2 regions of the Symbiobacterium turbinis genome follow, and region 2 is predicted to be linked to the other one. Evidence: riboswitches for the same ligand, from Rfam matches in the RefSeq annotation. Region 2 holds a riboswitch; the other holds the start of a gene.
The links. Region 2 has a riboswitch for cyclic di-AMP ahead of ACZ45O_RS16990 (CAP domain-containing protein). Riboswitches for the same ligand answer to the same signal wherever they lie in the genome.
Positions count from the first base shown of each region.

Region 1: it holds a riboswitch for cyclic di-AMP, as region 2 does, so the genes downstream of both, ACZ45O_RS15400 (NAD/NADP octopine/nopaline dehydrogenase family protein) here and ACZ45O_RS16990 (CAP domain-containing protein) in region 2, are expected to answer to the same signal.

Region 1 is NZ_AP042433.1:3,203,676-3,207,069, reverse strand. Features, by position in the region: gene ACZ45O_RS15405 (methionine synthase) at 1-306, opposite strand, end outside; gene ACZ45O_RS15400 (NAD/NADP octopine/nopaline dehydrogenase family protein) at 299-1,393, opposite strand; cyclic di-AMP (ydaO/yuaA leader) riboswitch at 1,554-1,717, opposite strand; gene ACZ45O_RS15395 (MetQ/NlpA family ABC transporter substrate-binding protein) at 2,026-2,871, opposite strand; gene ACZ45O_RS15390 (methionine ABC transporter permease) at 2,901-3,394, opposite strand, start outside.
Region 2 is NZ_AP042433.1:3,510,880-3,514,273, reverse strand. Features, by position in the region: gene ACZ45O_RS17000 (GGDEF domain-containing protein) at 1-983, shown strand, start outside; gene deoC (deoxyribose-phosphate aldolase) at 1,061-1,735, opposite strand; cyclic di-AMP (ydaO/yuaA leader) riboswitch at 1,964-2,104, shown strand; gene ACZ45O_RS16990 (CAP domain-containing protein) at 2,160-2,852, shown strand; gene ACZ45O_RS16985 (electron transfer flavoprotein subunit beta/FixA family protein) at 3,111-3,394, shown strand, end outside.

The DNA.
Region 1 (3,394 bases), 310 kb from region 2:
TCCGTGCTCGGCCACGGGATCCGTGGCCCCGAGCACCCAGCGGCGGCCGGCCTGCCCCTGTTCCCGCGCGCTCTGGGCCAGGTGGGCGAGCACTGCGCGGCCGGATTCGGGCGTAAGCCTGTAGCCGACGGCGACGATCTCCGGATCCCAGGCGGCCACCTCGGCGAGAAGCCGTTCCACGGAGACGGCGGGCCCGAGGGAGCGTGCTTCGTAGCCCATTTGCTCGGCCATCTGGAGAAAACGGATGACGCCCCCCACGTGCACGTCGTCCCCGATGGCTGCTCCAATAATGCGTCGATTAGACAAGGTCCATCACATCTCCTTCCAGTGCGTAGTTGCTGATCTGCTCAGGGGCCCATCCCGCCATGCCGAGCCGTTCCACTGTCCGGCCCGTCTCCCGGAAGTCGACGCCGCAGATCCCGTTGGCGATGTGGATCAGCGCATCGGCGACGGGCGTCGGGATGCCGAAGGCAGCGCCCAGCGAGGCGATGGGGACGAGGCCGGTCGGCACGTCCTCCCAGATGTACCGGTGGTGGAGCTGCGCCGGCGCCCCCACGTCCGCGTAGGCCCGGGTGGCCTGAATCGCCTCGTACAGGCTCGGGCGCTCCACCCCGTACGCCTCGGCCAGCCACTCCCGGGCGGTCAGTGCGCCCACGCCAAGGCGCCGGGCAACCGCAACCCGCTCCTGGTCCAGTTGCTCGAGGAGCGCCGCGACCGAGGGGGTGATGCCGTCCACATAGTGACGGAAGGCGCCGCCGGTGGACTCGATGCGCCCGGCATTCAGGAGGGTCACGCCGGGGTGGAAGATGGCCCCCACGTTGTCCAGCGAGGTCTTCCAGACCCAGCGGGCCGGCATGAACTGGGGAAAGGCAGGCTTGATCCCCTCCAACAGCTCTCCGGTGCGCGACGCCGGCAGGGCCGCTGCCAGCACCTGGCGCTTGATACCGTGGATGCGGGCCTGGAAAGGTCCGATCTTGCGGCTGGCGTAAAGGAAGGTCTGTGCCTCGCCGACGATTACGTCGGCGGTGCACCCGGCCTCCCTCAGCGCGTGTCTGAACTCGATGGCCCCCGCCGTCCGGCCGGGCAGCAGGAGGATCCGTTGCCCGTCGCGCACGTAGGGCGCGCACCTCGTGGCGATCTCCCGGTGGGCCGAGGCGGGCAGCACGACGAGCACGACATCGGCGCTCTCCAGGGCCGCCTGCAGACTGTAGGCGACCTGCACGGGGCCAAAGCCCTCTACCTCACCCTCCAGGAAGACGCCTCCGGCGGCCTCGATCGGCTGCAGTGCCTCGGGATTGCGGGCCCAGAGCGATACAGGGAACCCCATCACTCCCAGATGACCGGCCATGGCGAGCCCACCGTGGCCGGCTCCGATCACGCAGTATCGCAGCACGGTCTCCTCCCTCCTCAATGCCTTGGTTACTGGCGTCCAGCCAGGCTTGGGGGAACGGAGAAGGCGCCGACCGCGTTGGTCGGCGCCCGCCTGAAGGCACAGCAAAGCTTAAGGTCTGGTGACCCCCTCCGTATTATGTATAGGCAACAATGGCAAGGGCCCACCACCTCAGCCACGCTTACGAGGTTAGCTGACGGACTCGGGGCGCCAAAGCGTGCCCCTACGCATCCTCCCTCCGGCCTCCGCCGGAGCCTCGGTGCGATTCGCCCCAGGAATGTGGTTCCCCCGTTCCCCGCTTGCGCGGGGATTCAGCGATCAGGCGGGTCCAGCGTTATTCCGTTACCGCAAGCGAGACTATTCTACCAAATCATCAGGACCGGCGTCAAGCGCGCCGAATTTTCTGACTCCCACGGTGTCCGACCGGCTCTGCCGGGCGGCACCGTGGCACTGCCCTCCGACTGGCAGGCGAGGGAGCGTCGGGAAGTGACAGCTTTCCCCAGCGTTACACGCCTGGTACCTTCCCCACTTCACGGTGTCCGACCGGCTCTGCCGGGCGGCACCGTGGCACTGCCCTCCGACTGGCAGGGGGAGGGGTGTGGGGAGGGGGGACACCTCCCCCCTCCCCACTTAGATCAAAACGCCGGAATCACCGCGCCGTCGTAGTTCTCCTCGATGAACTTCGCCACCGCCTCAGACTGCAGCAGCTCCATCAGCTTCTTGATCTCCGGGCGAGCCTCGTCGCCGGCGCGCACGGCGACAATGTTGGCATACGGGTTATCCTCCGCCGACTCCCGGGCCAGCACGTTGGCCTTCAAGCCCAGGTTCTTCTCAGCGTCCAGGTAGTAGTTGGTGTTGATGACAGCGGCGTCCACGTCCTGCAGGCTGCGCGGCAGGAACTCGGCCTGCAGCATCTCGATCTTCAGGTTCTTGGGGTTCGCGACCACATCGTTGGGCGTCGCCTCGACCCCGACCCCCTCCTTCAGCTCAATCAGCCCCTGATCGGCCAGCAGCTTCAGCGCACGCCCGCCGTTGGTGGGGTCGTCGGGAATGGAGACCGTGGCCCCGTCAGGCAGCTGGTCCAGGCTGGTCAGCTCCAGGGAGTAGAGGCCCAGCGGCTCCAGGTGGACAGCGCCGACCGAGACCAGGTCCAGACCGCGCTTGGAGGCGAAGTCTTCGAGGTAGGGCACGTGCTGGAAATAGTTGGCGTCGAGGCTGCCGTCCGCCAGGGCGAGGTTCGGCTGCACGTAGTCCGTGAAGACCACAATATCCAGGTTGATCCCCTCAGCCGCGGACGCCTCCTTGATGGACTCCAGAATCTCAGAGTGAGGCGTGACCGTCGCCCCCACCTTCAGCGTGACCTGCTCCTCCTGCTGCCCGGCAGGCTGCTGCTCACCCGCAGGCTCCTTCGCACCGCCACAGCCGGCCAGCACGCCCAGAGCCAGGACGGAAACCAGTGCAAGACTCACGATGCGCTTCATTCGCTCAACCTCCCATGTTTTCGATAACCCTATTTATGCGTAAACCTGTTGGCCAGGCTGTCGCCGATCCACTGCATGACCTGAACCATGACGACCAGGATCACCAGGCTGACGTACATGACGTCCATCTCGTACCGGGCGTAGCCCCACTTCACGGCGACGTCGCCCAATCCGCCGCCGCCGATGGCGCCGGCCATCGCCGAGTAGCCGACGACGTTCACCAGCATCAGGGCCGTGCCCCGCACCAGCGACGGCCTGGCCTCCGCCAGGAGCACCTTGGTGACCACCTGCCAGTTGGTGGAGCCCATGGCCAGGGCAGCCTCAACCAGGCCGGGGCTCACCTCGTGGAGCGCCTGCTCCACGACCCGCCCCATGAAGGGAACGGCCGCGACCACCAGCGGAACGATGGCCGCCGTGGTGCCGATGGAACTGCCGACGATCGCCCTCGTGAGCGGGGTGACCGCCACCATCAGAATGACAAAGGGCGTCGAGCGGCCGATGTTCACCAGAACACCGAGGACGC
Region 2 (3,394 bases):
TGATTGAATGGCTGCTCCTCAGAAGCAGCGGCCAGGAAGCGTCGGGCCTGCTCCTCGCCGGGGCCGCCCTCACCCTCCTGCTGGCCCTGCTGCTGTGGCGCCGCAGGCGGAGCCTGCGCTTCGTGGAGGCCGTCCTGACGGCGGGCATCGCCGTCGGGCTGTTCACGCTGCTCTACCTGGGCCTGTTCTCCGCCGACTCCGTGGCCCTCCGGCGCTTTGCCAGCCTGAGCCCGTGGGTCTCCGTCTCGCTGGTCGGCCTGATGCTGATCGTCGGGACCCGGCGGGCGGCCTGGATCGGAACGGCCATCTACCTCGGCCTGCTCGCCCTGGGCCTCGTCCACCTGTACAGGAGCGGCCTGGAAGGCGCGCATCCGATCCTGTTCGGGCCGCTGGCGCAGTTCTACCTGGCCAACGCCGTGCTGCTCTGGCTCCTGTTCGCCTGGTCGGAGATCCAGCAGCAGTACCACCAGACCCGCAAGATCGCCCAGTCCCTGGCCAACCTGGCCCACACGGATCCCCTGCTGGGCATTCCCAACCGGCGGCAGATGTACGCGCTCATCGAACAGGAGATCCGCTGTGCGGAAGAGGGCGGACAGCCCGCCACGATGATCATGTTCGACGTGGACCGCTTCAAGCAGGTGAACGACACCTACGGCCACGAGACGGGCGATGCGGCGCTGCGCGCGGTCACCACCGAGGTGCGCCAGGCCCTGCGCGCCACCGACACGGTGGGGCGGTGGGGCGGCGACGAGTTCATCATCCTCGCCCGTGTGAACGAGACCGCGCAGGCTTACCAGCTCGCCCAGCGAATCGCTGAGGCCGTTCACCAGAAGCTCGGCGAACGCTTTCTGCGGGTGACCATCAGTCTCGGTGTTGCGCCGTACCATCCCGGAGATACGGTGGAAGCGTGGGTCAACCGGGCGGACGCTGCGCTTTACCGGGCCAAGGAGTCCGGCCGCAACCGGGTGGTGGTGGGCTCTTAACGCGAGCCTCCTGACATGCGCGGCCCCCGTGACGCCTGTCACGGGGGCTTCATCATTTCGCGGACGCTGTCCACGCGTCAGGACCCGGGCTCCTCGGAGAGCCCGGCCAGGATGGCAACGCCGGCGCTCGCGCCGATGCGGGTGGCCCCGGCCTCGATCATCGCCAGTGCGGTGGCGAGGTCCCGCACGCCGCCGGAGGCCTTCACCCCCATGTCGGGACCCACGGTGCGGCGCATGAGCGCGACATCCTCCACGGTGGCGCCGCCGGTGCCGAACCCGGTGGAGGTCTTGACGAAGTCGGCGCCGGCCTCCTGGGCGAGCTGGCAGGCGATCACCTTCTCCTCGTCGGTCAGCAGCCCTGTCTCGATGATCACCTTGACCAGGGCCTCACCGGAAACGGCCGAAACCACCGCCCGGATATCGTTCAGCACCACATCCCGCCGGCCGGACTTCAGCGCGCCCACGTTGATCACCATGTCGACTTCCCGGGCCCCGCGGGCCACGGCATCCTCCGCCTCGACGGCCTTGATCTCGGTGCGGCTGGCTCCCAGCGGGAAGCCGATGGTCGTGCCGACCCGCACATCGGTCCCTGCGAGCAGTTCCGCGCACAGCGGCACCCAGTACGGGTTGACGCAGACCGCCATGAACTGGTGCTCCCGCCCCTCGTCGCAGAGCCGGCGAATCTGCGCTTCGGTCGCATCGGGCTTCAGCAGCGTGTGGTCGATCATCCGAGCCAATTCTCTGCGCGTCATGCGCCTGGCGTCCATGGGCGACAACCTCCTCTATTGCCGGGCGGCAACCTCTGGTCCGTAGTTTTTGCTGATCGATGGGGAGATTCGCCGGCGGCGCAATGATCACCTGCAAGAGTGTGCCATCGCTGGAAACGGCCACGCGGTTCTGGAAGGTATGTAGCATTTTAGCCATACATTATACATGGACGTATTTTGCTGACATGCGTTACGCTAGAAAACGACTTCGGACGCCCACACACGCTGAATTCCTCATTCGGAAGCGGGGGACCCAGGTTCATCAGGGGCAAAGCGCAGTGCAACCGCTGCCCGGGCGACACTCCTGCCGCCCGCGTCCGACAGCTAACCCCGTAAGCGTTGCAGGAGGAGGCCACCTCCTCCCTTCTGTGGCATCGCCAAGTCACGACAGAAAAAGGAGGAGCGAAACATGAAGTTCACCAGGCTTACGGGGCTCGCCATGGCCCTCGCCGTGACCGCCGCTGCACTCACCATGTCTGCTCCGGCCTCAGCCGCCACCACATACATCACCACCTGCCAGGCGCCTGTGCGCCACAACGCCTCGAACCGGCTGAACCGCTACTTCACGTGGCTCAACCTGCGGTGGTCTGCTCCGCAGACCACCGCCCAGCAGCCGCAGCCGAAGATGCAGCAGCCTGAGGCGCAGCAGCCCCGGCAGCCCGAGGTCCAGCAGCCCGTGCAGCCGGCGGAGCCCCAGGCCCAGCTCCAGGCCGACGGCCTGACCGCCGCCGAACAGCAGATGCTGAACCTGGTCAACCAGGAGCGGGCCAAGGCCGGTCTCCAGCCCCTGCAGGCTGACCTGGAGCTGACGAAGCTGGCGCGGATGAAGGGCCAGGACATGATCAACCGGGGCTACTTCGACCACAACTCGCCCACCTACGGCTCGCCGTTCGACATGATGAAGGCCCACGGCGTCTCGTACCGCACCGCGGGCGAGAACATCGCCGGCAACCAGACGGTCGAGCGGGCCCACACCGCTCTGATGAACTCGTCCGGCCACCGGGCGAACATCCTGAACGCCAACTACACCCACGTCGGTATCGGCATCGTCGAGGGTGGCCCGTACGGGATGATGTTCACCCAGATGTTCGTGGGACGGTAAACCGCGAAGACGCCCAAGGCCCCGTCAGTCACATGACTGGCGGGGTTTGGTCACTTACCGCCAACCTTCCACCCCTGCTGCGCCGGCGCGGCAGGGGTCTTTCATTTTGCTCTCGTCAGGACCGCTTCAGACCCCACGCACTAGTACCGCCATGCTTGTGAAATGGCTCACATACTATCCGAAAGGAGACTGCCGCTTCTGTTCCACAAGCGTTACGGTAGTACAAGAACGCTCATTTCTGTCGAAAGGGGGATCCGGGTGCACATCGTTGTATGCGTCAAGCAGGTGCCGGACAGCCGGGAGATCCGCATCGACACCAAGACCGGCACGCTGATCCGCGAAGGCGTTCCCTCCATCGTGAACCCCTACGATCTGCACGGTCTCGAAGCCGCCCTCCAGCTCAGGGAGCAGCACGGCGGACGCGTAACCGTGATCACCATGGGGCCGCCGATGGCGGAGAAGGCCCTGAAGGAGACGATCAGCCTGGGAGCTGACGACGCCGTGCTGGTCACGGACCGGAAGTTCGGCGGGGCAGACACCCT